DNA from 4 places in the Ochrobactrum sp. 19YEA23 genome. Region 2 is predicted to be linked to each of the others. Evidence: predicted binding sites of a transcription regulator. Region 2 holds the regulator's gene; each other region holds the start of a gene.

Region 1 (8,081 bases), on a different contig from region 2:
AGCGTCTTGCCGATGATGCAGACGGCAAAAAGCTGTTTGTCAAAGCCCAGCGCGCCTGGATCGCATTCCGTGACGCCGAGTGTGCTTTCACGACCGCGGATGCATCGGGAGGCAGTATCTACCCGATGCTCGTTGCCTCCTGCAAAACGGATTTGACCAAGCAGCGCAATGAACAGTTCCAGAAATATCTCAGCTGCGAAGAGGGGGACACCAGCTGTCCGGTTCCTGCCGCGAATTGATGCTGCGCCATATTTCGGGCTGCAACGAAGCGCACAATCCTCGTTGGAACGAACAGGCAAAGCTATAACGAACATAAGCCTGTCTTCCAAATCCAAGGAGGATATGCCGTGAAAACGATGTTTCTAGCACTCGGATTGGTCGCATTGTCGACTGCCGGCGCATTTGCTGCCGAACCTGCCAAAATGATGGACAGTCCGTCCGGCAAAATGCTGGTCACGCCAAAGGGTATGACGCTCTATACTTTCGACAAGGATGAGGGCGGCAAATCGTCGTGCGATGCCAAATGCCTGAAAATGTGGCCCGCATTTCATGCCGAAAAAGCCTCGAAAGCGGACGCAGATTTCTCGGTCGTCAAAGCCACCGACGGTAAGGATATGTGGGCCTATAAGGGCATGCCGCTTTATCGTTACCATGAAGATATGAAGAAGGGCGACGCCAAAGGCGACGGTAAGGGCGGCGTCTGGCACGTCGTCAAATAAAAGAGGGCGCTACGGCGCCCTTTTTCAAGGGGAAGAACCCTCATAAAGATCGTCAATGGATGACGACGGCGTAAAGCAAAGCCACAAAATTAACGAGCATGAAGCCCGTTCCCATATAGGGTATAGCTTTTGAGAAAAAGAGCTGTAGCTTGGCCATAAACCATCTCCGCTATTGAACAATTGCGGCAGACTAAAAGCTATTTAAATCGCCGTTCGGGCAGCGAGTTTTCCGGGTGTTGCAATTTGTAACGACTGTTTGCTCGTTGGAGCGCGGCGCGGCCTGCTCGCTTTACAGCATATCTGATGGGATCAGTTGCCGGTCGGTGCGGTTCCGCCGGACACGCCCTTATCTGGGACCGGCGTTCTGTTGCCATCCGGACTGGTCACCATGGTCAAGACCGCCAATGCAAGCAGAATGGGCGCGGCAAGAAGTGCCACTCTCAACATGACGCAAACTGTGTGTTTTACGCGTCTCCATGGTGAGGCTTGTCTCATATTCTTATTGTTGCACAGCCGGACCTTTCCAACGAGTTAACAGATCGTAAGGTTCTAATATTCTCGCGATCACAATTGCTGCGTTCTTATTTGCGGTAGATGGACCGTATCCGGGTGGTCTTCGATATGACGTGGGAAAACACCAAGGATTTTTTACACAAAGGGCTCGAATCGCTTGACGAAGCGGGCGGGGATCAATATTGGAACTGCGCAGAGCACAACCAATTGATTTGGAAACGCTCTCAGGAAGGCCTCGTGGCGGAGTGGTTACGCAGAGGACTGCAAATCCTTGCACCCCGGTTCGATTCCGGGCGAGGCCTCCATCTCTTCCCCAAAATCACAGTAAGTATTTGACACCCAAGGTTTTATTTCCTGGGTGTGGTAATCTGTTCGTTTTCATCCGTTCGGGCAGTCGATGGCTTCTGTCCGAGCCGGCATACGTGCGAAGCAGGGCGGTCAGAACGACACGCGGAAAGCGCGTACAAACCTATTGTTGCTGCGCCTGCGGCTGAGGGGCGTTCGCTTGCGGTTGAGGCGTTTCTGTGGGGGCAGGCTCTTCTGCAAGTACTTCGTTTGTCTTGGCTTTAATTTCTTCTGCCGTCTGTTGGCTGATCAGCCCCTGCGACGCGGCGAAGCCTACAACAACGGCAACGATAGCGCCGACCAGCGCGGCTTTGAGCTTCGGTGACATAAGGTGGCTCTCCTGCCAATATGGTTTATGCCCCGCCCGGACTTATATTATCGATCTTTTGCTACGACCATGTAAAGATTCAATATTGGTGAAAGCATTTGATTGGCATTTTCGAGCGGAAATACGACAAGTGCCGTATAGCGCCGAAGCCAATTCTAGCGTTTCGTGAATCCGGATTGTGTAACAACGCCGGCATGATCTCATTGTATTTCGGCGTCATGCTGGCGAGACCAGCAGAGGAGGAAATGATGAAGACCATAGCTTTGTTGGCCGTTGGTACATTCATGGTGACGGGGACTGCATTTGCAGCCGTGCCAGCGAACGGAAACGTAGACAACCAGACAGTAAAATCCGAAAAATCTACCGCGACCATCCTTGCGGCTGGCAAGAACCGGGCGGGTTTCCCGACAGGTTTGGGATCGGGTCTCGCCGGTGGAAGGACCATTTTTGGCGGTTGAGCGATTTGCCCCGTTTACGCGGGGCAGACGCTCATTTGTGCTTATCTGTTTTGAATTGTGAATTCATTTGGCATTTGCCGCCCAAACAGTTCATTGAACGGTCATGCGGGCGATGTGTCAGGTCACATCATCCTGGGCTATGATACCGCCTTCGCCTTCAAGGATGGCAATGCGCTTGGCTTCGGACGCCGTGAACTTCAGACGGACGCCAACCCCGCGTTCGTCTTCCGGGATAAAGACTGCGCCCAGGTCTTCCAATGCGGCTTGCAGCCTGTTGATGACCTCGGCTGACGGTTTGTCGATCTTGCGTTCGAAATCCTCGATGACCGATGCGTCCACCTTGGACAGCTTCGCCAGATTGTCGCGTGAAATCTCGACGAGTGCGCGGCCCGCTCGACATAGTGATCCTGTGAGCATTCTACCCTCCGTTAGCAAGTTCGCGGGAATTGAACCGTAAGTCTCGCGCCGAGACAAGTGCGCTTAATCGCTCAGCATAGCGGTCTGGATGTTGTTCAGGCAACATCCGCTCAATCCTCATCGTCGCCGTCCGGCGGTGTCTGTGTACGGGCGAGATTGCCCTTCGAGAAGGTGTAGCCCGTTTCAACGGCATTCAGCCCGAACTTGTTACGCAGGCGATCAATCGCAGTTTCCGCGACAGCGCGTTTGGTGGCCTGTGTGTCGACCAGATCGGGCGGATCGGCTCGCTCGCTCGATGACAGCTCGCTGACGCCAATGCCGAGCAGTCGGAATTTGGTGCCATCAAGTTCCTTTTCCAGAAGCTGCAATCCATGGCGGAAAATGCGGTCGGCCAGTTGGGTCGGGTCAGAAAGCTGGCGATTGCGGGTACGCAGCTTGAAGTCCTGCGTCTTGAGCTTGAGCACAATAGTTCGTCCGGCGATTTCGCCAGCCTTCAGGCGGCGCGAGACTTTTTCGGCAAGCGCGCGCAAAACAGGAACGAGATCGACAGCCGATGAAAGATCGGTGTTGAAGGTCGTTTCCGCTGAAACGCTTTTCATATCGTGATCAGGCTCGACGCGTCGGCTATCTTGCCCCCGCGACAAGCGATAGAGACGCTGGCCCATGGTGCCATAGGCCTTCATCAGAGCGCCTTCTTCCATCGTCTGGAGCTGACCTATGCTGCGGATGCCGTCGCTTTCCAGCTTGGCCGCAAATGCCTTGCCGACGCCCCAGATCATGCTTACCGGCTTGTCGCGCAGAAAATCGAGCGCTTCGGCTTCTCCGATAACGGAAAAGCCACGCGGCTTTTCCAGATCTGAAGCAACCTTGGCGAGATATTTGCAATAGGACAGTCCGATGGACGCACTGATTCCGATCTCGCTTTCAACGCGTTTGGAAAAGCGCGCCAGAACAACGGCAGGCGGCGCTTTGTGCAGTCGTTCCGTGCCGCTGAGATCGAGAAACGCTTCATCGATGGAGAGCGGCTCGACCAATGGGGTGAGATCACGCATCAGCTGCCGCACCTCGCGCCCGACGCGAGCGTATTTCTCCATGTCCGGCTTGACGACGACAGCTTCCGGGCAGGCATCCAGCGCCTTGTACATCGGCATGGCCGAGCGCACACCGTGGATACGGGCAATATAGCAGGCGGTGGAAACAACGCCACGCTTGCCGCCACCGATAATGACGGGCTTGTCGCGCAGTTCGGGATTGTCGCGCTTTTCTACCGACGCGTAAAAAGCATCGCAGTCGATATGCGCAAGCGTCAGCCTGTATAGTTCCGGGTGTCGTATCAGGCGCGGGCTGCCGCAGGAATAACAGCGGCGCACGGAAGCGCTCTTCTGCAACGACAGGCAGTCGCGGCATAAGCCCTGCTCAGAACTGTTTCCGGCGAAATTCTCAATCATCGTGAACATGCGCAGCATTGTCGGCTGACCAGATATCATAGGATATGAAACCGGCCTGACGAACATAAAAGGAACATACCTTCTATATCACCAATCCCGCGCAGCGCCACTGGCGGAGCCACGCCCAACCGTCATGCTCTTGACATTGGCAACGATATCACCAAGTTTAGTGTCATGAACGACCATTTCGCCGCCATACTCCATCGGGTTCAACCGATCGCGGGATAAAGGCCCTCGAGCCCTGCCTAGCGCAGATGGGCTCCGGGGGATGGTTCGTCGCTTGCCTCAAGCGAACTCGATAAGCGCTTTCACAAAAACATCCCAATCATCCGCTTCGAGCCAAGATGCTCGGAGATATTTATCTTTATAACAGTGAGCTATCGCCATGAGCGTCAAGAATCGCAAGAAGCCCAATATTGTCGTCAGCGACGTCGATTACGAGCGCCTGATGGGGCTGGCCAACAGCGTCGCCGAGCAGCATGAGGAAATCGCCGACGAGTTGATGGCCGAACTTGACCGCGCCAAGGTTGTGCCTGCCAAGCGCCTGCCGCAAAACGTCGTGCATATGGGCTCGGTGGTTGAATTCCGTTCCAACGACGGGCACGAGCGCCGCGTGACGCTTGTTTATCCCGGCGAAGCGGACATCGCTCAGGGCAAGGTTTCGATTCTGACCCCGATTGGCACGGCACTGATCGGCCTTGCGCCCGGCCAGTCAATTTCGTGGACCGCGCGTGATGGGCGGGCACACGAATTGAATGTGATCAATGTTTCCGTGGCGGAAGAGGTGGTCACCGGACCAACTGCGGCCTGAAATCAGGTTTGAAACAGAACGGCGTCCTCGAATCAGTCGGCGCCGCTCTGCAAATGCTGACCTGCGCCACCGGGCAAAAACGAAGCCGCTTTCTGGATGACTGCGGGGTCACGCTCGGTTTCCTCGCAGAAGCGCATCAGCGTCGGTTCATGGCTCAGGAAAAACTGGAGCACACCGGCCAGAAAGCCCGGCTCACGCGCTGCCTGACGGATGGACGAAGCTTCGATACCAGTCAGCGCCAGAAAGCGTGGAAGCAGATCTTTATCCTGTGCAAGCCACGCCAGAGCTTCAATGGCGAGACCTTGCGCTTCTGTTTCGTTCATAAGCGTTTTCACTGTCACTCTCCATTTCAAGCAATCCAAACAGCCGCCGCTAAGGCCTGCTATTGTTTCCATATAAGATGCAGGCCCTTGTAGCGACAACGGAATTATTTGCCTTTCGTCAATGAAATGAGGTTAAATCATAGAGTGCACCGAGGGGAATGTCGGTGCACTCTGTTTGGTGTAAGCCAATGCCAGTAGATGAATGAATAATCGGGCCGGGGATTTGCCCCAGGGAAGTTTCGATGACGAAAAGCGTAATGATCGTCGAAGACAACGAATTGAATATGAAGTTGTTTCGCGATCTTATCGAAGCCAGCGGATACGAAACGATCCGGACACGAAGCGGTCTCGAGGCGCTTGATCTCGCACGCGAACACCGGCCAGACCTCATTCTCATGGATATCCAGCTTCCGGAAGTCTCAGGTCTGGAAGTAACGAAGTGGCTGAAAGACGATGAAGAGTTGCGCCATATTCCGGTGATCGCGGTCACAGCTTTTGCCATGAAAGGCGATGAGGAACGCATTCGGCAGGGCGGATGCGAGGCCTATATCTCGAAACCTATTTCTGTTCCAAGATTTATAGAAACGATAAAGTCTTATCTGGGCGACGCTTAGGCTCGACCAGGCGAGGGGGATCATGACTGCCAGAATTCTCGTCGTCGATGATGTGGCTTCCAATGTGAAGCTTCTGGAAGCGCGGCTTCTCGCCGAATATTATGAAGTCGTCAGTGCTTATAACGGCTCGGATGCGTTCGAAATCTGTCTGGGTGGGCAGATTGATGTGGTCTTGCTCGATGTTCTCATGCCGGGCATGGATGGCTTCGAAGTTTGCCGCAAGCTGAAGGACGACCCGCGCACCTCCAATATTCCTGTCGTGATGGTGACGTCGCTTGACCGCCCGGAAGACAAGATTCGCGGGCTGGAGGCTGGTGCGGATGATTTTCTGTCCAAGCCGGTCAACGATCTTCACCTGATGTCGCGCGTGAAAAGCCTCGCCCGCCTGAAGCTGGTGTCGGACGAACTGTTTCAGCGCAGCAACAGCATAGCCGATGCGGAGGTTGAGGCGCTGCTGTCTGCCAAGGTTTCCGGCTCAGGTCCAAACCTGCAGGACGCTGCGCGTATTCTCATCGTGGATGAAGATGAAACGGCAGCAGCGCGCTTGCGTCTGATTTTGAGCGAGACCTACCGCGTTGATATTGCCAATGACGCCAATAGTGCTTTGATCAAGGCGATTGAAGCGGATTATGACAGTATCGTCGTGTCAGCGGCTTTCACCTATTACGATCCGCTGCGTTTGTGTTCGCAACTGCGCACCATCGAGCGCACCCGACTGGTGCCGATCATCCTGATCGTGCGGGAAGATGAGGGCGCGCTCGTCGTTCGTGCGCTGGAACTTGGCGTCAACGACTATCTGATGCGCCCGCTGGAGAAGCTGGAGCTTTTTGCCCGGCTGCGCACGCAGATCAAGCGCAAGTGCTATAATGATCTGTTGCGGCAAAGTCTGAACCGCTCCATTACCATGGCCGTCACCGACGACCTCACGGGCCTGCACAATCGCCGTTATCTCGATACGCATATGCCGGTGCTGTATAGCCGCGCAACGGGTCGGGAGCGCCCGCTGACGGTCATCATGATCGACTTCGATTATTTCAAGCGCGTCAACGATCAGTATGGGCACGACGCAGGTGACGACGTTCTGCGCGAATTCGCCTCGCGCCTTCGCAAGAATATCCGAGGCATGGACCTGATGTGCCGCTATGGCGGCGAGGAGTTCATCGTCGTGCTGCCCGATACCGATTTGCAGGCCGGAGCAGCCGTTGCAGAGCGAATCCGTACCTCTGTGGAGGCAATGCCGTTCTCTGTCGCCAGCGGGCGTCATAAGGTCAATATGACGATCAGCGTTGGTCTGGCAGGCTTGCGCCTGATCGGTGACAGCGTCGAAGCACTGTTCGACAGAACCGATGCCGCGCTTTATCTCGCCAAGAAGAATGGGCGGAATAGGGTGGTCGCTTCTGCAGCCTGAGTGTTTTGAGAAACATCAGATCAAAAACAAAAAGCCGTCTCGCGAGAGACGGCTTTTTTGATTCCGGTTACCGCAAGGGCAACACGGGAAACGAATTACTTGATCTTCGTTTCCTTGAAGTCGACGTGCTTGCGCGCAATCGGGTCGTACTTGGTCTTTGTCATCTTTTCCGTCATCGTGCGGCTGTTCTTCTTCGTAACGTAGAAGAAGCCGGTGTCAGCGGTCGACAAAAGCTTGATCTTGATCGTCGTAGCCTTGGCCATATCGAAATACCTGCTCTTTAACTTTGCCGGAGCATCACCTTTTCGGAAACCGGACCCGCTTATCGGGTTCCCATTCTCCGGGGTCATACTCTATGGATGGTAACCGCCAGCGATTCCGGCAATTCACCCGGCAGCGGAAATTCGCCGCATAACTACGGATTGGGGCCGAAAAGTCAAGACCGCTTCTTTCTGAAAAGCAGTCTTCCTGCTGCAAAGATCGCATATGCGGCAAAAAATACGCCAAGCGTCCACGAAAAACCTGCCGGGCCGAATGCATCCATGCCGACACCGACGGCCTGCGGGCCCGCCAGCATGCCAATTGCATAGCAAAACACGAAGGCGGCATTGGCCGATGCCAGTTCGCGACCAGTCAGTTCCGAGCCGAGATGTGCAAGACCTACCGTATAAAGGCCGGCCACGACGCCGCCCCACAG
Region 2 (8,081 bases):
GGCGCGTCGTTGCCCGCGCCGTTGAGGCCCGTTTCCTGCAGCCGCCTTTCGACTGCTCGGCCATGGATGGCTATGCGCTGATAGCGCCTGCGGAAACCGCCTATCCGTGTCAATTGACCGTTATTGGTGAGTCCGCTGCTGGAAAGCGCTTCGAAGGCGCCTTGCAGCCCGGACAGGCTGTGCGCATTTTCACCGGCGCTCCGATGCCTGAAGCTGCCGATACGATCGTCATTCAGGAACATACCGAACGCTCCGGCGATCAGCTGACCATTCTGGAAGGCATGGAACCCGGTCGTCACATCCGCCGGGCTGGTCTCGATTTTGCTCCCGGCAAGACCGTCATATCGGTCGGTCGCGAACTGGACGCACCCGCGCTGTCACTGGCTGCCGCGAGCGGCAATCCAACGCTCGATGTGTTTTGCAAGCCGCGTATATCCATATTGGCGACCGGCGATGAGCTTGTCCCTCCCGGAGCGGAGCCCGGACCGGACCAGATTGTCGCCTCAAACAGTGTCGGCATTGCCGACATCGTGCGCCGCGCTGGCGGCAAATCCGAAGATATGGGAATCATCCCGGATGATCCCGCACAGATCGAAGCGGCTATTGCTACCGCTCTGAACCGAGGAATTGATGTTCTGGTGACCATCGGCGGCGCATCGGTCGGTGATCGCGATTATGTACATAGCGCTTTGCGCAATTGCGGTGTCGATCTCGACTTCTGGAAAATTGCCATGCGCCCCGGAAAGCCGCTCATGTATGGGCGCAAGACGGTCGACAGCAAAACTGTTCACGTGATCGGCCTGCCCGGAAACCCGGTTTCAAGCCTCGTCTGCAGTCTCGTTTTTCTCCGCCCGCTCATTGCGAAGCTCGCCGGCACCGATCTGACAGCAGATATCCGCCCGGCGAAACTCGGCCAGCCGATGCCTGCCAATGACCATCGGCGCGATTTTGTGCGTGCCACGGTCGAATCACAAAGCGATGGAACACTGCAGGCGACACCGTTTCCAGTACAGGATTCGTCCATGCTGACAGCACTCGTCGGTTCCAATGCATTGCTCATTCGTGACGAAAACGCCCCGGCAGCAGATGAAGGCAGTTCGTGTCGCGTACTCATGCTACGTTAAAACCCAGCTGTGTGAACGCTTGCGCTTCTTAGAAACAGAACAAAGCAAGCGCTGTAATGAATTGAAATAAAAACACTTCATTGAATCTCAGATGCCGCGTTAGCCCGCCCTGTGAACATTCCGGCAACGAGCTGGCCGCCCGTTAATCATTTTAAAACCATTGCAGAACAAGACTGGAACATATAGTGTTCGTTCTGGTTTTGTTTTTCTCGATTCTTATCTGGCCGGAGGGTGTCGCGCATGTTGACCCGTAAGCAGCACGAGCTTCTGCTGTTCATTCATGACCGTCTGAAAGAAACAGGTATTCCGCCCTCTTTTGACGAGATGAAGGAAGCGCTCGACCTTGCTTCCAAGTCGGGCATTCATCGACTGATCACCGCTCTGGAAGAACGCGGCTTTATTCGCAGGCTACCGAACCGTGCGCGCGCGCTGGAAGTACTGCGTCTGCCGGATTCGATTGCACCCGGACTGAACGCGCAGAAGAAATTTGCGCCGAGCGTTATCGAAGGCAGTCTGGGCAAAGCACCTCCTGCGCCTGTGCAGCCATTACGCTCTGCGCCTGTTGCGACCAATGATGATGTGTCTGCAACGGTATCGGTGCCGGTCATGGGCCGCATCGCCGCTGGTGTGCCGATCTCAGCTATCCAGAGCCAGACGCATTCGCTCAGCCTCCCTCCGGAGATGATCGGTGCTGGCGAACATTATGCGCTTGAGGTCAAGGGCGACTCGATGATCGAGGCCGGAATTTTCGACGGCGATACAGTGATCATCAAACGCGGTGACATTGCCAATCCGGGTGAAATCGTTGTCGCGCTAGTCGATGATGAAGAAGCGACCTTGAAGCGTTTTCGCCGCAAGGGCGCATCGATTGCACTCGAAGCCGCAAATCCCGCCTATGAAACACGCATCTTTGGCCCAGACCGCGTTCGCGTGCAGGGCAAGCTGGTCGGATTGATCCGCCGGTACTGATCGTTAGGTCCGAAAATGGAACCGCGTTTTCGGACGGACATGCGTGAAAAGACGGCTTGATCCGCCGACTAATTGAATCGCAACGCGCTCAAAACACTATTATCATTCGCATCTGCCCGGCTCCTGATCGTCAGTGGCCGGGCATTGCGTTTCTGCCTTTTGAGCAGGCTGCTTCTTCTTATATTCCCGATCAGGTAAGCCACGTGCCGCGCGTGAATAGAGCCTGAACAGATGCCATGGACGCCGTGGCTCATCGATGGCGAAGGCTAGCCTGTCGTCAAAATGCGGATCGGTAAAATTATGCCGCTGAGGCGTGCTGTTGTTTACGGACGTCAGATCGCCAGCGAGAGCCGTGAAGGAAGTGCCTGTCGGGTCCTTCTTATCGCCCAGCCTCATTTCGACGGTGCCTCGCAATGCCAGATCACGGCGGTTGATGACGAGCTTCTTCTGATGCGCACATCCCGGTGTTTTTCCGGCTATCGCGAGGATAACGATATCGCCGACATCGCAGGCGACGTCCTGAACGGCAGGGTCAGCCGTATAGGCCAGTACACGCCCATCGCGTAATGTGATCGTGCATAATTCGTCTTCGCAGATAAAGCCGTCGGTCGGAATTCCCCGCATCCTGTCTTTTGCATGCTGCGGTATCAGAAATTGCGTTGCGAGATAGGCGGTTTTCCAGTTGTCGACGGTGAACTTCGACGGTCTGTCGCGGTTCATAGCAAAGCGGCCATCGGGCAGACGAACGCCAACCAGCTTTGCATCTTCCGAGATCACCACATCCGGGAATGGCTCATGCAGGAAGGCGATAAATCCCGCTAAAACAAATGGTAGTGCCAGAATTTTGAGTCGCGTTGTGAACAATACCGCGATCACGAGTGCTACGGTCCAGAGGGTTAGAGCCACGACCGGCATTGCTCCGGGATTGCCATCAGGCGACCAGGACGCGATGACACCCGCAAGAGCGCGGACGATCCAGATACCAGATCCGGCGATTGTCAGAGGCAGCCAGTCAAGGCCGAGCGGCATCAACACGAGGCCCAGAACCGAGAATGGCATCACCAAAGTTGCGATTACCGGATCGGCCAGCACATTGCCAATCAGCCCGAACGGTGCGGTATTGTTGAAATGATAGGCGGCGAATATGCCGCTCGCAATTCCGGCTACCAATGACGTTCCGGCAGCAGCAACGGCTGATTTAACGATCTTCGTTGGCAAACCAACCGTTGGCGAAGCCGCGCGCCTCTCCACATCCTGCGATTTTTTGGCCCTACGCATCCCCCACCAGGCATAACCGGCAATCAGCGCAGCCGTTGCCGAATAGGACATCTGAAAGCTCGGCCCGAGTATTTCATGCGGCGAAATCGCTATGGTCACCATGCCTGCGATTGCCAGATTGCGCATGCTGAGTGCCGCGCGGTCGAACAGCAAAGCGCTGAGCATGACGGCAATCATCATAAAGCTGCGCTGCGCTGCAACATCCGCGCCAGACATGGCGAGATAGAATGCGCAAGCCAGCAAGGACAGGAAGGCGGCATATTTCTTGACCGGGTGCCGAACACTGAAAGCCGGAAAGAGCGCAAAGGCAGACCGAAGCGCAAACATGACGACACCTGCCGCCAGCGCCATATGCAGGCCAGAAATGGAGAGAATATGTGCCAGACCCGCCTTGCGCAGGTCGTCATTGGTTTCCTCGCTGATGCCACCACGCGTCCCGGCGATCAATGCGGCAGTGACATTGCCGTCTTCCCCGCCTATCACTTCTTCGACCCGTTCCGAAACACGTACACGGAGCAAGGCAATCCATTCGCTGATTTCGGCCACAAGGCTTGTCAGTGGCGGAACGTTTGCTGTCTTTGGGTTCCCCAGAAAAAAGCCGTTTGCTCCAATACCGTTGAAATAGGCATGAAAGGAGAAGTCATAATTGCCGGGGCGAACCGGGCCTGACGGCACCCGCAGCCGCGCAAAGCCGGTCAAGCCGCCGCCAATCGATGTGTCCGCCGGTATATCGCGGGCATTGATGCGAATGCGTGTCGGTGAAAAGCGCAGCGTTGGGCGTTCTGTTGTCAGCAAATCGAGTGTGATGCGCCAGCTTCCATTATCCTGTGCATCCAGCGCCACAACCCGGCCAGTCACGCGCGTTGATACATCGGAACCGAGCATTGGTGTCGCCATGCGTTCGGTTTCCCACTTTCCGCTGGCAAGCCCCAATTGGAAAGCAAGCGCGAGCGTCAGCACCTGCCCGGCAAAAAAGTGCTTCCGCGCCAGTATGCGAACAATTGCCAGCCCAGCCAGCAGGGCCAGAATGGGCGTCCAATCCGGCTCGAAGGAGAAGGTGAAATAGACCACTGCGCCCAAGCCGCTGAAAATCGGAATGAGCAGGAAGAAAATTCCACGCGCCGTTTCGAGTTGGATAGCTTCCTCAAAAGCCGCGGGAGCGTTTCTCGCAACGTCGGCGACTGTGTCGCGCCAGCCGGTTGGTTTAACATCAGGCGGCTGGTCCTTATTATCATGATCGGCAGGCGTGGTTGCAGGTTCGGGCCAAGGTTCGGGGAGATAAGAGCGCGTTAGGCCATCGGGCAGGCTTTTGACAAGCACCCGCTCATTGGCCTCATCCGAGACCTTGGCCATATCACCTAAGCGCGTCATGCCCCCGCCTGACTGCAAAAAAGGTCTTTTTGTCGAAATACCCCAAAAGAACAATGCCGCAAGGAGCCGAAACAAACGCGAAGCCCTTGCGCGTAGTGCTGCCTATGCTACATGAACGCCAGTCGAAATCGAGAGGCTTTCGTTATAGAAATCCTCGTTCTCGCTCTTGGCGGCGAGCATCAGAATTCAGGTTTGCGCCCCTGCCCCGGCAATTGCCGCTGTCTTGACGGGCGCGCAATAGAGTGGAGCTACCATGTCGAAACCGGTCGTCACCCGTTTTGCCCCTTCGCCCACGGGTTATCTTCATATCGGCGGTGCCCGTACAGCCCTGTTCAACTGGCTCTATGCCAAGCATACTGGCGGCAAGATGCTGCTGCGTATCGAAGACACCGACCGTGAACGTTCCACCGATGCAGCCACCGCCGCCATTCTTGACGGCCTGACATGGCTTGGCCTCGATTGGGAAGGCGATGCGATCTCGCAGTTCAAGCGCGCGCCGCGTCACCGCGAAATCGCCGAAGAACTCGTCGCTCTAGGCAAAGCCTATTATTGCTACACGACGCCGGAAGAGCTGGAAGAAATGCGCGAAAAGGCGCGTGCCGAAGGCCGCCCGCCGCGTTATGATGGTCGTTGGCGCGACCGTGATCCCTCTGAAGCGCCTGCAGGCGTAAAGCCGGTCATTCGCATCAAGGCCCCGCAGGAAGGCGAAACCCTCGTGCGCGACGCCGTACAGGGCGATGTGCGCTTCCCCAACAAGGATCTCGATGATTTCATCATTCTGCGTTCTGACGGCACACCGACCTACATGCACGCGGTTGTCGTTGATGATCACGACATGGGCGTCACGCACATTATTCGCGGCGACGATCATTTGACGAATGCAGCGCGTCAGACCGTGATCTATGACGCCATGGGCTGGGATGTGCCGCAGATGTCGCATATCCCTCTGATCCATGGTGCGGATGGTGCAAAGCTTTCCAAGCGTCACGGCGCTCTCGGCGTGGATGCCTATCGCGCCATGGGCTACCTGCCCGCAGCGCTCCGCAATTATCTGGTACGTCTTGGCTGGAGCCACGGCGACGACGAAATCATGTCGACCGAGCAGATGATCGAATGGTTCGACGTGACGGATATCAACAAAGGCGCTGCCCGTTTCGACTTCCAGAAGCTCGAAGCGATCAACGGCCTTTACATGCGTGGTAGCGACGACAAAGCCCTGTTCGATGCTCTGATTGCAGTTCTGCCGGAAATCGAAGGCGGCAAGGAACTGGCCGCAGCGCTTGATGACAAGCGCAGCGCTCAGCTCCTCGCGGCAATGTCCGGTCTGAAGGACCGCGCCAAGACGCTCGTTGAACTTGCAGATGGCGCGAAATTTATCTTTGCTGCCCGCCCGCTCGATCTCGACGAAAAAGCCGCCTCGCTGCTCAACGAAGAAGGCCGCGCCGTTTTGAAGTCCGTGCTGCCGGATCTGGAAGCTGCCGGAGAATGGACCATTGAATCACTGGATGCGGTGGTTCGCGCCCATGCAGAGAAAACCGGACTGAAACTGGGCAAGATTGCGCAACCACTGCGTGCCGCCCTGACCGGTCGCGCTACCTCGCCGGGCGTCTTTGATGTGCTTTTTGTACTGGGTCGCGACGAGTCTTTGGGCCGTATTCGCGATCAAATCGGTTAAGGTGCTATCATTCACGCTGACGTGACATAGCTCGCTTAAATAGTTCAAATTTCGCATTGCATCGCGGACGGTTTGGGATAGTTTGGCGATCAAAATCGTAGCCGTAATGCGTTAAAAATCGGGCATCCCGTCATTTTGGGACGCCCGCCAAGAGATACAGACAAGTTATAGCAGCGAATACAATACTGCCGCCAACGGCGGCAAAGTGGACATGAAAGGAAACATGATGTCAGCCAAGACAGCCAGCTTTACTCTCGACGGCAATACGTTCGATCTGCCTGTGCGACAAGGCACTGTCGGGCCGGACGTCGTCGACATCGGTCCGCTTTACAAGAATTCGCATGCGTTCACTTACGATCCGGGTTTCACGTCGACTGCTTCTTGCGAATCCAAGATCACCTATATCGATGGCGACGAAGGCACCCTGCTCTATCGCGGCTATCCGATCGACCAGCTTGCCGAGCACGGCGATTTCCTCGAAACCTGCTACCTGCTGCTTTACGGTGAACTGCCGACTGCAACCCAGAAGTCCGATTTCGATTATCGCGTGACCCGTCACACGATGATCCACGAACAGATGACGAAGTTCTTCACCGGCTTCCGTCGCGATGCGCATCCAATGGCCGTCATGGTCGGTTGCGTTGGCGCTATGTCCGCCTTCTACCACGACTCGACCGACATCACCGATCCGCATCAGCGCATGGTCGCTTCGATCCGCCTGATCGCCAAGGTGCCGACGCTCGCTGCAATGGCCTATAAGTACCATATCGGCCAGCCGTTCATGTACCCGAAGAACGATCTCGATTTCGCATCGAACTTCCTGCACATGTGCTTTGGCGTTCCTTGCGAGGATTACAAGGTCAATCCGGTTCTGGCCCGCGCCATGGACCGCATCTTCATCCTGCACGCTGATCACGAGCAGAATGCATCGACCTCGACCGTGCGTCTTGCCGGTTCGTCGGGCGCCAACCCGTTCGCTTGCATCGCAGCTGGTGTTGCCTGCCTCTGGGGTCCTGCCCATGGCGGCGCAAACGAAGCAGCGCTCAACATGCTGGCTGAAATCGGCTCGGTGGATCGCATTCCTGAGTTCGTCGCTCGCGCCAAGGACAAGAACGATCCGTTCCGTCTGATGGGCTTCGGTCACCGCGTCTACAAGAACTACGATCCCCGCGCCAAGATCATGCAGAAGACCTGCCATGAAGTTCTGGGCGAACTGGGCATCAAGGACGATCCGTTGCTCGACGTCGCAATGGAACTGGAAAAGATCGCACTGACGGACGAGTACTTCATCGAGAAGAAGCTCTATCCGAATATCGACTTCTATTCCGGTATCACGCTGAAGGCTCTTGGCTTCCCGACCGAAATGTTCACCGTTCTCTTTGCACTCGCCCGCACCGTCGGCTGGGTCGCACAGTGGAAGGAAATGATCGAAGATCCGCAGCAGAAGATCGGTCGTCCGCGTCAGCTCTACACGGGCGCGACGGAACGCGACTACGTGCCGGTTGCAAAGCGCAAGTAAGCGCTACAAAGGCTGAAAACAAAAACCCCGGTTGCCAATGGCAACCGGGGTTTCTTTTTGATCTCGGAACAGTTCTGTTTCAACGGGACCGCGTAACGGCTCCAGTCGAACTGTTTAGCCCTTGCGGCCTTTCTCGATAACATCA
Region 3 (8,081 bases), on a different contig from region 2:
CGAAGCCGAATTCACATCCGCAGCGAGCGACGAAATATGCGTCATCGGAATGCCGGCGGCCTTGGCGGCTTCGGCAATGTTCTTCGCGCCCAGCACCTGAACCGTGTTGAAACGCTGGCGGCCGCCTTCTGCGAGAATGCCGACGAGGTTCACAACATGGTCGGAACCCTTGACGACCAGCTCGACCGAAGCGCGATTGCGGACATTGGCCTGCACCATCTGGATCTGCCCGACATTGCCGAGCGGCGCCATATAATAAGCCACTTCGGGCTTGCGCACGGCAACGCGCACACGATAGCCACGCTTGGTGAGACTTGCTACGACCGCGCGTCCGACAAAGCCGGAGCCGCCGAAAACGGTGACCAGTTTCGGCCTGTTGTGGACTTCGTTCGGTTCGGTCTTCATCCTAAACTCCTGCATGAAAGCCAGTTGCGCCGCTTGCGAGCAGCAGCCGCAATGCGTCTGTATTGCCGGTGATTTATCGCCTTTTTGCCACAAGGCAAAGGGGACTTGTTGTCACGATCATGATAGCAGGGCTTTTTCCCGTAATTAAAGCGCAATAGAGCTTTGAGATTCCGCTGCTTGCTGTTAAATCGCGCGCATGAGCACACCACTTGACCATATTCGCAATTTTTCGATCGTCGCCCATATCGATCATGGCAAATCGACGCTGGCCGACCGCCTCATTCAATTGACCGGCGGTCTGGATACGCGCGAGATGAAGGATCAGGTTCTCGACTCGATGGATATCGAGCGCGAGCGCGGCATCACCATCAAGGCGCAGACCGTCCGTCTCACCTATAAGGCGAAGAACGGCGAAGATTATGTGCTGAACCTGATCGACACCCCCGGACATGTCGACTTCGCCTATGAAGTCTCGCGTTCGCTGGCGGCATGCGAGGGTTCGCTTCTCGTGGTGGATGCTTCCCAGGGCGTGGAAGCGCAGACGCTGGCCAATGTCTATCAGGCTATCGACAACAACCATGAAATCGTGGTCGTGCTGAACAAGATCGATCTGCCCGCTGCCGAGCCAGAGCGCGTCAAGCAGCAGATCGAGGAAGTCATTGGTATCGATGCGTCGCAGGCCGTGCATATTTCCGCCAAGACCGGCATCGGCATCGAAGACGTGCTGGAAGCCATCGTCACCCAGTTGCCCGCGCCGAAGGAAGGCGATCGCAATGCGCCGCTGAAGGCCATGCTGGTCGACAGCTGGTACGATTCCTATCTCGGCGTTATCGTTCTGGTGCGCGTCATCGACGGCGTGCTCAAGAAGGGCCAGACCATCCGCATGATGGGCACGGGCGCGAAATATCCGGTGGAACGCACTGGTGTGTTTACGCCGAAAATGGTTCAGGTGGACGATCTTGGTCCCGGTGAGCTTGGCTTTATTACTGCTTCGATCAAGGAAGTGGCCGATACGCGCGTCGGCGATACGATCACCGATGATCGTCGCCCGACCGAAAAGATGCTGGCCGGTTTCAAACCTGCGCAGCCGGTGGTGTTCTGCGGCCTGTTCCCGGTCGATGCGGCGGATTTTGAAGATCTGCGCGGCGCCATGGGCAAGCTGCGCCTCAACGACGCTTCGTTCTCGTTCGAAATGGAAACCTCCGCAGCGCTCGGTTTCGGTTTCCGCTGCGGCTTCCTCGGCCTGCTTCATCTGGAAATCATTCAGGAGCGTCTTGAGCGTGAGTTCGATCTCGATCTCATCACGACTGCACCTTCGGTTGTCTATCGTCTGAACATGCAGGACGGTTCGCAGAAAGAGCTGCACAACCCGGCCGATATGCCGGATGTAGTCAAGATCACTGCGATTGAAGAGCCTTGGATTCGCGCCACCATCATGACGCCGGATGATTATCTCGGCGCCATCATGAAACTTTGTCAGGAGCGTCGCGGCCTCCAGATTGATCTGACTTATGTCGGTCCGCGCGCCATGATCACCTATGATCTGCCGCTCAACGAAGTCGTGTTCGATTTCTACGACCGTTTGAAGTCGATCTCGAAGGGCTACGCCTCGTTTGACTATAATCTTTCCGATTACCGCGAAGGTGATCTGGTCAAGATGTCGATCCTGGTCAACGAAGAGCCTGTTGACGCATTGTCCATGCTGGTTCACCGTTCTGCGGCAGAAAAGCGTGGCCGCGTGTTGTGCGAGAAGCTGAAAGAGCTGATCCCGCAGCACATGTTCAAGATTCCGATTCAGGCAGCGATAGGCGGTCGTATCGTGGCGCGTGAGACGATCTCGGCACTGCGCAAGGACGTGACGGCCAAGTGCTATGGCGGCGATATTTCTCGCAAGCGCAAACTTCTGGACAAGCAGAAGGAAGGCAAGAAGCGCATGCGCCAGTTCGGCAAGGTGGAAATCCCGCAGGAGGCCTTCATTCAGGCGCTCAAGATGGGCGATGATTGATTGCCTGCCTTTGTGGGCAGGCAAGTGCGCCCTTTAATGTAAGAGCGGTGGTGTTGGATGTTCGCCGGTATCGTATGGCTTTCCATCACCGCCTTCGTTTATGTCAGTGATAATTTTATCGACTTTCTTAATTAGCAGAATTCCAAGTTCTTGTATTTTTGGATCGGGTTCGCCTAGCCGAATGAGCCGCTTTGACCTTAGGCAAAGAACGGCAAGATCATCGGGCTTATTCACTGCATATAGCGCCGGAAATACAGATAGTATCGCTCTGACAAGATGATCATCGAGTGCTGGCCGGGCAGTATTCCAAATATGGACCGCAGCAACCTTATCATCAGTTATCAAACTAAAGTTCGGTTTAAATGTCAGTTTAAACAGAGATTTAGGACTGTTGTAGATAACATTATTGGCCAGCATAAACTGGGCTGGGTGTTCATTCTTCCATTTTATGAATGCTTGAAGACCAATTCGAGCCGAATCTCTCTCTGATTCCTTTTTTATGTCTTTGAGGCGTTCAATGACCGCCTTTGGATCACCGTTATTCAGCGCCAAGTCTGCACAAAGTCTCCGAACGCTTCCGTGAAAGTCGTAGCCTCCGTCACTAGGACTTAAGCGCTTGCGAATTTCTGTCTTTTGAGGTTTTTCGTTTAGGTGTAGAATTTTAAGAAATGAAGAAATTCCAAAATTGGGCATGAGGGCTCCGTTCTAATATAGATATAATAATATAGGGGTGATTTTTACATATTAAAGAGGTGACTTTAAGATTATATACTTCTAATATTTTGGCTTACTAATATATAAGCATCCATCTTAAGTTATGGCAAGGCAAGATAATAAATGTCCGCAAATCCTCGCATCTCAATCACCTACTGCACCCAATGCAATTGGCTGTTGCGCGCTGCGTGGATGGCGCAGGAACTGTTGCAGACTTTCGGGCAGGATCTGGCGGAAGTCGCATTGCGTCCGGGGACTGGCGGAATTTTTGAAATCCGCGTGCTGATGCCAGATGGCCATGAAGAACTTATCTGGGAGCGCAAGCGCGACGGCGGTTTTCCGGAAGCTAAGGTTCTCAAACAACGCGTGCGCGATCTGGTCTGGCCGGAACGCGATCTCGGTCATTCGGACCGACCAGCCAATTCATGAAGGGTTCTTACCCCGATCCTTCGATGAACTCAGGATGAGGGCGTCGGCAGCGCCTCTATTGTAAGCTTCCCTCATCCTGAGGAGGTGCGAAGCGGCACCTCATCCTGAGTTCATCGAAGGACGAGGGAAAAGGCTCCATCAATCCTCATCCACCACGCGCAGGCGCATTTGGGTGGGGGTGCTTTCCGCCGGTCTTGCTTGTTGAGGCGGCGTTTCCTCGGTGGGCTTTTCGCCAAATTCCAGCGCTTCGATTTTAGCGCCGCGCCGGGTGACCTTGTTGGACGACACCAGAATATCGTCAATATCCTTGTTGGCCTGCACAAAGTGCGTTTGCAGCTTGCGCACGCGTTCGTCGAGGCGGCCCACATCTTCCATCAGACGGATCACTTCGCCCTGAATGACATGCGCCTGTTCGCGCATGCGGGCGTCTTTCAGGATTGCCTGAATGACCTGGATCGACAGCATCAGCAGCGATGGTGAAACGATCACAATCCGCGCCCGGTGTGCGCGCTGGATCAGCGCTTCGAAATGCTCGTGAATATCGGCAAAGATTGACTCCGAGGGCACGAACAGGAAAGCCGTATCCTGCGTTTCGCCGGGGATCAGATATTTGTCGGAAACATCCTTGATATGGATTTCCATGTCGCGACGGAATTGCGCAACGGCAGTTTTCCGGGCCTCCGGATGTTCCTTCTCACGCATGGCGTTCCAAGCTTCCAGCGGAAACTTGGCGTCGATCACCAGCGAGGGCGCTTTGTTGGGCATGCGCACGAGACAGTCGGGGCGAGTGCCGTTGGAGAGCGTCGCCTGAAATTCATAAGCGCCCTGCGGTAGGCCGTCGGCGATGATCGCTTCCATGCGTGACTGGCCGAAAGCGCCGCGTGTCTGCTTGTTGGCGAGGATCGCCTGCAACTGCACCACCTGCCCGGCGAGTGACTGGATATTGTTCTGCGCCGTGTCGATGACGGCCAGACGCTCCTGCAATTTGGCAAGATTTTCATGGGTCGAGCGAGTCTGCTCGGTCATGGTCTGGCCGATGCGATGCGTCATGCCATCGAGCCTTTCGCGGATCGACTGGTTCAACTCTGCCTGTCGTGAGCCGAAAACCTCCGCCATAGTCTGCATGCGGCCCTGCATCTCTGCCTGTGCTTTCAGGATTTCCGCCATCCGATATTCGGCGTCGCGGGCGCGGTCCTCGGCCTGTGCTTCGGCAACGGCGCGCAGGCGCGCAGAGCGCGTTGCGGCGATCAGGAAAATGACGAGGCAAAGCACCACCACCACAATGCCAGCCAGAAGAATATCTCCCAGCGTGAGCGATGTAGCACCGAGCTGCAAAAGCGGCTCATTCAAGAGGTTCTGGTTTTCCATGTGCCAAGCTTAGCTGATTCGTATGGGCTTGATGAGATCAAAACAAGAACATTTTGCAAAGCGCAATTGACGATTCTGTCACAAGCGATTACGTGAAGCGCATGTCAGTAAAACCGCTTGTCATCCTTCCCGATCCTGTGTTGCGCCTGGTTTCCAAGCCAGTGGAGCGCTTTGACGATCAGTTGCGCAAATTTGCCGGCGACATGTTCGACACCATGTATGACGCGCCGGGCATTGGCCTTGCCGCCATTCAGGTGGGCGAGCCGATCCGCATGCTCGTCATCGACCTTGCCAAGGAAGGCGAGGAAAAAGCGCCGCATGTCTTCATCAATCCCGAGATTGTCGGGGTGACGGATGAAGTCAGCGCTTATGAAGAAGGTTGCCTGTCCATTCCGGATTATTATGCGGAAGTGGAACGGCCAGCGGCCATTCAGGTCAAATATTTCGATGCCGATGGCAAGCCGCACGCAATGGAAGCGGATGGCCTGATGGCCACCTGCCTGCAGCACGAGATCGATCATCTCAATGGCGTGCTCTTCATCGATCATATTTCCAAGCTGAAGCGCGATATGGTCATCAAGAAGTTCAAGAAGCTCGCCAGCCAGCGGGCGTCGAAGAGAGTGCTTTAGATGCGTATCGTCTTCATGGGCACACCGGATTTTTCGGTGCCGATCCTGACCGCCATTATCGGGCAGGGCTATGATGTGGTGGCCGTCTATTCGCAGCCGCCGCGTCCGGCAGGCCGCAGAGGGCTGGAACTGACCAAGTCGCCTGTCCATGAAAAGGCCGAGCAGTTCGGTATCCCCGTCTTCACGCCGAAGAGCCTGAAGGGTACGGAAGAGCAGGAAGTTTTTGCGAGCCTGGAGGCCGATGTCGCCATCGTCGTCGCCTATGGTTTGCTTCTGCCCAAGGCCATTCTCGATGCGCCGCGGCTTGGCTGCTATAACGGCCATGCCTCGCTTCTGCCGCGCTGGCGCGGTGCCGCGCCTATCCAGCGCGCCATCATGTCGGGCGATAGCGAAACCGGTATGATGATCATGAAAATGGACGAGGGGCTCGATACGGGCCCGGTCGCCATGGCTGAAAAAGTGGCGATCACGCCTGATATGACGGCGGGCGAATTGCATGATCGACTGAGCATGATCGGCGCGGACCTGATGGTGCGGGCGCTGGGTGCGCTTGAGCGCGAAAGCCTGACATTGCAGCCGCAGGCCGAAGAGGGCGTCACCTATGCCGCCAAGATCGACAAGGCCGAAGCACGCATTGACTGGTCGAAGCCTGCGCGCGATGTGCACAACGCCATTCGCGGCCTTGCGCCTTTTCCGGGTGCCTGGTGCGAAATGGAAATCAACGGCGTTGTCGAACGTGTCAAGCTTCAGCGTTCGACCCTGGGCGAAGGTTCCGGTGCGGCTGGTACCGTGCTGGACGACCGGCTGACGGTTGCCTGCGGCGAAGGTGCTGTGCGGCTCGTCACCTTGCAGCGTTCGGGCGGCAAGTCATTGCCTGCGCAGGAATTTCTGCGCGGCGCGACGGTTACGAAGGTTTTGTAGGCCCGTGCCGCGCTACAGACTTCTGGTCGAATATGACGGCACCCCCTATGCGGGCTGGCAGCGTCAGGAAAACGGCCATACCGTGCAGGGCGCTATCGAGCAGGCGTTCAAGAAATTCTGCGGCGAGGATCTGGCGCTAAGCGCGGCGGGCCGTACCGATGCCGGCGTGCACGCGACGGCGCAGGTTGCGCATGTCGATCTCAGCAAGGATTGGGGTGCGGGCAAGGTGCGCGATGCGGTCAACGCGCATCTGGTTATGGCCAATGAGCGCGTGAGCATCCTCAATGTCGAGAAGACGACCGACAGTTTCGATGCGCGTTTTTCCGCGCAGGGACGACATTATCTCTATCGCTTCCACAATCGCCGTGCGCCGCTGGCCGTTGATTATCAACGCGCATGGTGGGTGCAAAAGCGCCTTGATCACGAGGCGATGCACGAAGCAGCGCAGCTTCTTCTGGGCGAACACGATTTCACGACCTTTCGCGCCACGCAATGCCAGGCCAAAAGCCCGATCAAGACGCTCGACCGGCTTGATATTACGCGTGATGGTGAGATCATCGAGATGCGCGTTTCGGCGCGCTCTTTCCTACACAATCAGGTGCGCTCCTTTGCAGGAAGCCTGATGGAAGTGGGCGTTGGCCGCTGGACGGCGGATGATTTGCAGGCAGCGCTTGAAGCACGCGACCGCAAGGCCTGCGGACAAGTCGCACCGCCTTACGGTCTTTATCTGATCGGCGTCGATTACGCTTTCCCGTTTTAGGATTTGTTTTAGAAAAGTGCGGCGTTTGCACGGTGTAGGGTGTGTTTAATTACATTAAAGATTATTATAATGGAGTATAATTACTTAAAACCAAAAACGACCTCTCCCAAATCAACCCCGTGATTGGCAACCCAACCCATTTTTCCGGAAGGAACAATGGCTCCTATTGGATAGAATGTCCAATAAACTTCATAAGTTGGCATAATTGACCATGAGGGTATCGCTATCGTAAAGCTTGTATATATGCTTAAATGATCGTCTGGAGGTAGATTAAGATAGCTATCTGAATCTTGGTCAACACTCAAGAAAGCTCTGTTTAATGGGCAAGGCATGTCGACTTGAAGTTTGATGAACGGTGTGTCATTCTGAGGACCAAACGGACTGCTTTGTAATTTTAACAGAATATCATATGTATTAACTGAATCAATTTGGTTTAATTTGAAGCTAGCTTCAATTATATCTCCTGAATGAACAAAGTATCCACCAATTTCTTTGTATTTTCCTGGCTCTGTACTGTATCTTGTTAATATAAACCATCCTGTCCTTGGGATCCAGCGCAGCAATACTTGTATTTGAGTGTCGCTGCTATAAGCGGATAAGCCGGCCCATATAGACATTTCAATTTCGTCATGTGGGGCGACTGGAGCAGATGGAACGCTCCAACTAGCGCTGAAATATTCAACAATTGTGTCTTTGTCGCTAGCACCAGCCCAGAAATCCGCATATGCGCGGTGACCGCCGATTGTGTCGTTTCGAACTGTATCTTCCATAATTAATATACTTTCGCCTTTAAGTTTTTAGTGAAGATATTTTATAAAATCATGTTTTAATATAAAAGCTGGTCACTTTC
Region 4 (8,081 bases), on a different contig from region 2:
CAATGCGCAAGCCGAAGGGACTTGGCCATGCCACAGCTCATTTTTCTGCTGCTGATCGCCATTGCCGCTTGGTATGGCTACCGCTCGTTCAAGCGCGAGGCTACTCGTGTATCGCAGCGTGTCCGTCAGGCCGAGAAGGAAGCGCAAAACCGTGCAAACGGCACGCTGGTGCAGGATCCGAAAACCGGCGAATATTACGTCAAGAAAGACTGATCCGCTTACCCTCGATGACCGACACTCTGTTGCGCGCCCGGCCTGTAGCCAGCCGGTCTGTTACCCGTCTTGCCCCGGCGAAAATCAACCTCGCGCTGCACGTCACCGGACGGCGTGACGACGGCTATCATTTGCTCGACATGCTGGTGGCCTTTGCGCACTTCGGCGACACGATTACGGTTGCTGACGCCCCGGAAGACGAGTTCACGGTCAGCGGACCTTTTGCCTCTTCTGTCCCTCTGGATGGCGGTAATCTGGTGCTCAAGGCGCGCGATGCGTTGCGAGCGCATGCCGCCTGCGATCTGCCGCCCGTTGCCATTCACCTTGAGAAAAACCTGCCCATCGCGTCGGGCATTGGCGGCGGCTCCAGCGATGCGGCAGCGACCTTGCTTGCCCTCGACACGCTGTGGGCGCTGAATTGTGACTTCGACACATTGGCGGCACTCGGTCTGACGCTCGGCGCTGATTTGCCCATGTGCCTGCACGGTGCGGCGCATGGCACGCCGCTGACAGCGCGCGGCATCGGCGAAGACCTCGCCCCCGTTACCGGACTGCCGGCCCTGCCGCTGCTGCTCGTCAATGACGGCACGGCGCTTGCCACGCCCGACGTGTTCCGCGCTCTCGACAAGCGGGACAATCCCGCCTTGCCGCCGCCCGGGCAAAGCGAACTCAGCGCGCTCTGCCATTATCTTGGCGCTACCCGCAACGATCTTCTGTCGCCAGCACTTGGCCTCGCCCCGCAAATCGGCGACAAGCTCGCTTTGTTACGCGCCAGCGATGCGCTTTACGCTCAGATGTCCGGTTCCGGCGCGACCTGCTTTGCGATCTTCGCCGATGACGATGCGTTGCAGACAGCAGCCACCAACATCAGAGCCGAAAAGCCGGACTGGTTTGTCATCGCCACCGGCACAGCCGCTTCGTGAATCTGGCAACCGTATCAACCCTATTCTGATTCATTCTGATTCTCGGCGACGCTACGCACGCAAACCGCCCGAAGAAAACCTCATTCCGGCCACAGTCGATTACATCCTATTCAGAAGCTAGCTACTGTTCACCCTTATTGGACAATAAACACGTACAGTCTGTTCGAGATTCATGAACAAAAACCGTCATATAACAGACACGTGAATGCTGGTATATCAATCAAAATATTGTTTTAATTAATTTATTTTTCACATCTCTGAATGTTTCCAAATATTAACGAGCACGAATGTGTGATTAATAAAACATTTTCGTGACTGGAACTTTTCTCCACTGTCACCCATTTCAGGTGCATCGGAACGACGAAAAAGAAACGCCGCTCCAATTTCCAAGGAGATAGGAAATGAAAAAGATTGTTCTTGCTGCTGCCGCCCTCACTCTAAGCGCCGGTGCTGCTTTCGCTGAAAACCCATATGTTGGCGAACCTGAAAACCTCTATGCAAACGACCGCACCCCGGTTGCTGCACAGACCGTTGATCGCACTGCAACCGCAACGATCAACGCTGCTCACAAGGGCATGGTTTCTCAGGATGGTTCTGCAAACCGCTTTGGCGATGCTTCGCCTTCGAGCTTTGAGAACTAAGATAGCCTGACCGCATTATGGGCGTCGCGCAAAATGCCGCTGACGCCCACAGGCCGGAACCCTCCCAAGCAATCCCGGCCTTCTGTTCAATCCCCCTCCCCCGATGGATGGCATTTTAGCCAACCGGGCGCCCCGAACAGGCCCCAGTGAATGGGTGTCATTCGCGCGGCAATTTTATAAAGGAATACGAAAATGAAGAAGCTTGTTCTTGCTGCTGCTGCCCTTGCTCTGACCGCTGGTGCTGCTTTCGCTGAAAACCCATATGTTGGCGAACCTGAAAACCTCTATGCAAACGACCGCACCCCGGTTGCTTCGCAGACCGTTGATCGTACCGCAACCGCCACGATCCAATCGGGTTCGGTTTCCCAGGATGGTTCTGCAAACCGTTTTGGCGATGCTTCGCCTTCGAGCTACCGGAACTAATCCAGCCTAATCGCACAACGGGCGTCGCGCACAAACGCTGACGCCCAAGGCCGGGCCTCGATAACAAACCCGGCTCCAACAGTTATCTCCCCGAAGGATGGTGCCTTAGCCACCCGGGTGCCCTTACTTGCTTCCCGATTGGTTCGGGCGCCATCCGAAGGGCGATCTTTAAAGGAATATGAAAATGAAAAAGTTTGCTCTTGCTGCCGTTGCCGTTGCTCTTAGCGCCGGTGCTGCTTTCGCCGAAAACCCACATGTTGGCGAACCTGCTGACCTTTATGCAAACGACCGCACGCCGGTTGCTTCGCAGACCGTTGATCACACCGCGACCGCGACGATCAATACGGGTTCGACCTATCAGGATGGTTCGGCTCATCGTTTTGGCGACGCTTCGCCTTCGAGCTACCAGAACTAATCAAGATAGAGCGAAAGCTGTTATCTTGCAAAAAGGCGAAGCTCAGGCTTCGCCTTTTTCTGTTTTTGATTTTAATCCTGCTCCGGCGGGTAGATGCCATGTTTGAGGCGCACCGGCTTCAACTGGCGCGGCAATTGCGCGAAAGCCATCCCGTCGATCAGCAGCGGCTTGATCGTTTCCAGCCGAACCAGTAGCCCGGCGTTGAGCGCCGCGCCACCGCCGAACAATGCAGCCTTCAGACCGCCCAACCTGCCTTCTCCGGCAGGCGTGAACCGCGCAGGCTCGCTTGCGCCATCGATATGGCGACGAACCACTTCTTCCCAGCCGTCCTGCGGTACGGCTCCCGGAGCCAAAATCAGAACCCATGGCGTGCGGATCTCACCGAGAGCCGCTTCGATATCCGCGCCATCGCTGAATGAGCATCCAGCGCCAATGGCAACCAGTGCGGTTTCGTCTGAAGAGCCTTCATCGATTACCAGAACACGCCGTACCAGCCCCTCCACCACGGCGGGCACAAGCGCCGACAGTGTATGCGCCAAAGGCTTTTCGGAATTCAGTGTTTCAATGATCACGGACAGCATGGACGCTTCATATATCAACACCGCGTGAACTGGAAGCAGAACGCAGTATGTTCTTGCTTTGTTCCAATTCATCGGATAGGAATAGATTCATCAGACAGAGTCGGACAATTACCAGAAGCATTGCCGCTTGCAAGCCATCAAAGGCTAATCCGGACATGCTTTGAAGCTCCGCAGGGAGATGAAGATGGCAGCGATCCAGCACGCAGATATCATCAAGCAGGCCGATATAGCCGCATTCGGCACAGGCCGTGCGGAGCATGCCAATGCGCTTGTCAGCGAAGCGGGTCTGCGCATTGATCACAGCCGGCGGCGCGGGCGTGGTGCGGGCATCAATCCGACGGGACGCTTCGAGCCGACCACGCGCCAGGATTTCGACGACGGCTGGACGACGCTGGAGGAATTGCCTGCCTTCAACACCGATGTTCAGGTGGAAAAGCCGCGCACTATCATCACCCGCAACGATTCACCCGACATCAGCTTCGACCGTTCGATCAATCCCTATCGCGGTTGCGAGCATGGCTGCATCTATTGTTTCGCCCGACCGACGCATAGTTATATGGGTCTGTCTGCCGGTCTCGATTTCGAGGCGCGCCTGTTCGCCAAGCCGGATGCGCCGCGCCTGCTTGAGCGCGAACTGGCCAAGGCAGGCTATCAGCCGAAGACGATCGCCATCGGCACCAATACCGATCCGTATCAGCCAATCGAGAAGAAATGGCGCATCATGCGTGAAATTCTCGAAGTGCTGGAAGCGGCCAATCACCCGGTCGGTATCGTGACGAAATCCGCCCTTGTTGTGCGTGACATCGACATATTGAGCCGCATGGCCGAAAAGGGCCTCGCCAAGGTTGCGCTTTCGGTGACGACGCTGGACGCACATCTGGCGCGCACGATGGAGCCGCGCGCGTCCACGCCAAGCCTGCGCCTTCAGGCAATCCGCAAGCTGACCGACGCGGGCATTCCAGCTTCAGTGTTGATGGGACCCGTCATTCCGGGCATCAACGATCACGAGATCGAACGTATACTTGACGCGGCTTATGCGCAGGGTACGCGCGAGGCTGGTTACGTGCTGCTGCGCCTGCCGCTGGAAGTGGCGCCCTTGTTCAAAGACTGGCTGCTGCGCAATTATCCGGACCGCTACCGGCATGTGATGTCGCTGGTGCGCTCGATGCGCGACGGCAAGGATTACGACGCCGAATGGAGCAAGCGGATGCGCGGCACTGGCCCTTATGCCTGGCAGATCGGCCGCAGGTTCGAAATGACCGCCCGTAAGCTCGGCATCAATACACAACGCAAACACCTGCGCACCGATCTGTTCGAACCCGTCCAGAAAGGCGGCAAGCAGTTGTCACTGTTTTAACACCACACAACGTGCAAGCCAGAGCGCAATTGAACCAGAGTGAGGCACGAAGATCAGCAAGATTATTCTCTCTGTAAGGCGACTTAGAGCGCTGGTCTGATCCAATCAGATCAAAATGCGATCGAAGTCCAAATAAGCTTCCGCCTGTCCCCTCAGGTGGATAAGGTCCTGCTTCCCGCCACCATTCCTCTTGGCAGGACCTTGCGGAGAATCGGGGGCAATGCGAACATCGCCACCTTATGAAACGCACGGCTTCTGATTCTCCCCTTCTCTTTGATATTCCATTAGCTCCAGACTTCTCTGAAGAAGCGAAGCTTCTTGCGCGTGGGCTACGGCACATAGTTGGCATCGATGAAGCGGGGCGCGGACCGCTGGCCGGTCCGGTCGTGGCTGCGGCGGTCCTGCTGGATGCAGGCGACCTCCCTGATGGGCTGGACGATTCCAAGCGTCTCAATGCCGCCAAGCGCAATGCTCTGTACGAGACCATTCTGGCCAAGGCCGTCAGTGTTTCCGTCGCGAGCCTCAGCGCACGCAGTATCGACGCGACTGATATTCGCAAAGCCGCGCTGGAAGCGATGCGCCGCGCTGTGCACGGTCTCGTCTTGCAGCCTTGCCATGCACTGGTTGATGGCCGCGACGTACCGCCCGGCCTTCCCTGCCCCGGATCCGCCCTGGTGAAAGGTGATCAGCGTTCGGTGTCGATTGCAGCTGCCTCCATCGTCGCCAAGGTAACGCGAGACCGCATGATGGAGCGCGCGGGCAGCGTCCATACCGTCTACGGCATGGAAGTTCATGCGGGCTATGGAACGGCCAGACACCGCACGGCGATCGAAAGTAACGGCCCCGTGCCCGGCCTACACCGTTACACTTTCGCGCCGATCAAGGGACGGTTTGAGCCTCACCGCCGAGTCGTATCAGAGAGATAACTGCCCAGAGACCGTATTCATTGGCGTTGTTCGGCCTGCCCTGATCATTGAATGCACGTCTAATTGAGCTGAAGCAGGCCGGGTTTCCATGGATCAGGCGGAAACGTTTCGGGTGTGCTCCAGCGCATCTGTGCACAGTCTGCCTGCTCCGCCCCACCTTGGCGTGCGGTGGTCGGTACGCGAAGCCTTGGAGCGGCTTCAGTGAAGGTTGAATGTCGTGACGCTCTAACTTTGTTTTTACGCACGTATTATCTGACCCTGCAAAGGCGCTTCACGCTCTTCGAGACGTGCTCAAAGGCTCTGTTCAAAACAAAAATGCCGCCCTTTCAGGCGGCATTTCAAAACTCTAACGGTCGCGAAAACCTTAGTTCATGTTCGACTTGACCTGAACCAATGCGTCCTTGAACAGACCGCCGGAGACCTTCGTGTCAACCTTGTCAGCGACAAGCTTGCCAGCGGCAGCAACGGCGAGATCCACAGCCGAAGCACGGACGGCATTGATAGCGTCGACTTCAGCGGTTGCGATCTTCTGTTCAGCCAGCTTGTTACGGCGGGCCACATATTCTTCTGTCGCACGCTTGGCATCTTCGAGAAGAGCCTTGGCTTCGCGTTCGGCAGCGGCGACGATATCGCCTGCTTCCTTTTCGGCTTCCTTACGCTTGCGATGGTATTCGGCCAGAAGCTGCTGCGCTTCTTCTCGCAGCGTACGGGCTTCTTCCAGTTCCTTCTTGATGTGGTCTGCGCGCTCATCGAGCGAACGGCCGACCATAGCCGGAACTTTCAGATAGGCGAGGATCGCCAGGAAGATGATGAGGCCAACAAGTGCCCAAAATGTAGCGTCCATTGACCTCTCCTCAGGCGTTCGCGGCCTTAACAGCGGCTGTTACCGAAGCCTTGTCGGCCTTGGTGCCCAGAAGCTGTTCGACGATTTCAGCCGTGGTTTCCTCGGCGATGGTGCCGACGTCGCTCATGGCCTTGGCCTTGATCGCAGCGATGCGGTCTTCGGCTTCCTTGAGCTTGCTTTCCAGAGTGGCTTCAGCAGCAGCGCGCTCGGCGTCTGCTTCGCCCTTGCCCTTTTCGCGGGCGGCTTCAGCAATCGAAGCAGCCTTGGTGCGGGCCTGGGCCAATTCCTGCTCATAAGCAACGATGGCGTTGTCGGCATCCTGCTTGAGACGGGCAGCCTGCTCGAGATCCTGAGCAATACGGTCACGACGGGTCTCGATCACGCCGCCGATACGCGGCAGAACCACGCGGGACATGAACAGATAGAAAAGACCGAACGTGATCGCCAGCCACAGAACCTGTGAGGCGTAATGGGTGGAATCGAACGGAGGGAATACGCCGCTGCCGTGTCCGGCATCGTGCGCGACCCCGGTTTCGGTGTGCACAGCATCGGCTGCGCCGTGCTCGCCAGCAGCTGGTGCCGGTTGCGATTCGGTGGCGGTTTGGGCAAACGCCGTGGACACGAACATCCAGATTTCCCCTTAAATCCAGCATGATCTGATCCGAAAACCGGTTCCCGTCTTCCGGGATCATGCCTACTCAGACGTCATATGCAAAGGCCAGCCGCGCTGCATTACGAGATACAGATCGCGGCAGGCCAGACTCTTAAACCGTTTATTAGACGGCGAAGAGGAGCAGAAGCGCGATGAGCAGCGAGAAGATGCCCAGAGCTTCCGTAACGGCGAAACCGAATACCAGACGGCCGAACTGGCTGTCAGCAGCGGACGGGTTGCGCAGAGCGCCGGAGAGGTATTGGCCGAAGATGTTGCCGAGGCCGAGAGCCGTACCGGCCATACCGAAACAGGCGAGACCGGCGCCGATGTACTTTGCTGCTTCCGCTTCCATGTTAAGCTCCTTCTGGATTGAAATATAAGCGCGGATTTCAGTTCTGGCGGTCGCCCGCCGGTTTGAACTCAGTGTCCCGGATGTACTGCGTCGTTGATGTACATGCAGGTGAGAACGGTAAACACGTAGGCCTGGAGGAAGGCTACGAGGAATTCGAGTGCGGTGATCGCAACCGTCATGATGAGCGGCAGGACCGCGCCGCCGACGCCGATCGGACCAAGGGCAGCCAGCGAAACAACGAAGCCGGCAAAAACCTTGAGCGTGATGTGGCCTGCGAGCATGTTCGCGAAAAGACGAACTGAGAGGCTGATCGGACGCGACAGGAACGAGATGATTTCAATGGCGACAACCAGCGGCACGATAATGCCGGGAACACCGCTCGGCACGAACAGCTTGAGGAAGCCGAAACCGTGCTTGAAGAAACCGTAGATGATGACCGTACCGATGACCAGACACGCGAGAGCGAACGTCACGATGATCTGGCTGGTTACAGTGTAGAAATACGGGAAGAGACCGATGAAATTCGCGACCAGCACGAACATGAACAGCGAGAAGACGAAGGGGAAGAACTTCATGCCCTTCGATCCGGCCGAATCCCTGAGACTTGTCGCCACGAATTCATAGGCCATTTCCGAAACCGACTGCAGACGGGTCGGGATAAGACCGCGGCCCGAAGACGTCAGATAAAGGAAGCCCGAAGCGACCACGACAGTTGCGACCATGAAAGCCGAAACATTCGTGAACGACAGGTCAA

The links. The regulator LexA, encoded in region 2, represses DNA repair genes until DNA is damaged. The targets are predictions, from matches to a motif close to TGTTCNNNNTGTGTTCNG.
Region 1: the regulator LexA is predicted to act here: its motif matches at 4,287-4,304, upstream of QBD01_RS11960 (DNA polymerase IV).
Region 3: the regulator LexA is predicted to act here: its motif matches at 4,955-4,972, upstream of QBD01_RS24535 (DNA recombination protein RmuC).
Region 4: the regulator LexA is predicted to act here: its motif matches at 3,245-3,262, upstream of QBD01_RS03650 (glycosyl transferase).

The regions. Positions count from the first base shown of each region.
Region 1 covers NZ_JASAMQ010000004.1:89,055-97,135, reverse strand. The annotation lists gene QBD01_RS11990 (lysozyme inhibitor LprI family protein) at 1-239, shown strand, start outside; gene QBD01_RS11985 (hypothetical protein) at 348-719, shown strand; tRNA gene QBD01_RS11980 (tRNA-Cys) at 1,464-1,537, shown strand; gene QBD01_RS11975 (hypothetical protein) at 1,702-1,905, opposite strand; gene QBD01_RS11970 (hypothetical protein) at 2,151-2,363, shown strand; gene QBD01_RS11965 (XRE family transcriptional regulator) at 2,481-2,780, opposite strand; gene QBD01_RS11960 (DNA polymerase IV) at 2,891-4,228, opposite strand; gene rnk (nucleoside diphosphate kinase regulator) at 4,614-5,039, shown strand; gene QBD01_RS11950 (DUF3572 domain-containing protein) at 5,072-5,374, opposite strand; gene QBD01_RS11945 (response regulator) at 5,605-5,976, shown strand; gene QBD01_RS11940 (PleD family two-component system response regulator) at 5,999-7,384, shown strand; gene rpmG (50S ribosomal protein L33) at 7,480-7,647, opposite strand; gene QBD01_RS11930 (MFS transporter) at 7,821-8,081, opposite strand, start outside.
Region 2 covers NZ_JASAMQ010000007.1:228,604-236,684, forward strand. The annotation lists gene glp (gephyrin-like molybdotransferase Glp) at 1-1,124, shown strand, start outside; gene lexA (transcriptional repressor LexA) at 1,365-2,093, shown strand; gene QBD01_RS18650 (ComEC/Rec2 family competence protein) at 2,196-4,742, opposite strand; gene gltX (glutamate--tRNA ligase) at 4,996-6,417, shown strand; gene gltA (citrate synthase) at 6,644-7,936, shown strand; gene lpxB (lipid-A-disaccharide synthase) at 8,051-8,081, opposite strand, start outside.
Region 3 covers NZ_JASAMQ010000016.1:71,229-79,309, forward strand. The annotation lists gene QBD01_RS24515 (complex I NDUFA9 subunit family protein) at 1-405, opposite strand, end outside; gene lepA (translation elongation factor 4) at 602-2,410, shown strand; gene QBD01_RS24525 (hypothetical protein) at 2,444-3,103, opposite strand; gene QBD01_RS24530 (SelT/SelW/SelH family protein) at 3,248-3,553, shown strand; gene QBD01_RS24535 (DNA recombination protein RmuC) at 3,692-4,921, opposite strand; gene def (peptide deformylase) at 5,023-5,550, shown strand; gene fmt (methionyl-tRNA formyltransferase) at 5,551-6,471, shown strand; gene truA (tRNA pseudouridine(38-40) synthase TruA) at 6,476-7,231, shown strand; gene QBD01_RS24555 (hypothetical protein) at 7,312-8,001, opposite strand.
Region 4 covers NZ_JASAMQ010000001.1:805,306-813,386, reverse strand. The annotation lists gene QBD01_RS03675 (hypothetical protein) at 28-213, shown strand; gene QBD01_RS03670 (4-(cytidine 5'-diphospho)-2-C-methyl-D-erythritol kinase) at 228-1,136, shown strand; gene QBD01_RS03665 (hypothetical protein) at 1,538-1,777, shown strand; gene QBD01_RS03660 (hypothetical protein) at 1,970-2,200, shown strand; gene QBD01_RS03655 (hypothetical protein) at 2,385-2,615, shown strand; gene QBD01_RS03650 (glycosyl transferase) at 2,687-3,196, opposite strand; gene QBD01_RS03645 (PA0069 family radical SAM protein) at 3,381-4,553, shown strand; gene QBD01_RS03640 (ribonuclease HII) at 4,793-5,479, shown strand; gene QBD01_RS03635 (F0F1 ATP synthase subunit B) at 5,844-6,323, opposite strand; gene QBD01_RS03630 (F0F1 ATP synthase subunit B) at 6,334-6,951, opposite strand; gene QBD01_RS03625 (F0F1 ATP synthase subunit C) at 7,100-7,327, opposite strand; gene QBD01_RS03620 (F0F1 ATP synthase subunit A) at 7,396-8,081, opposite strand, start outside.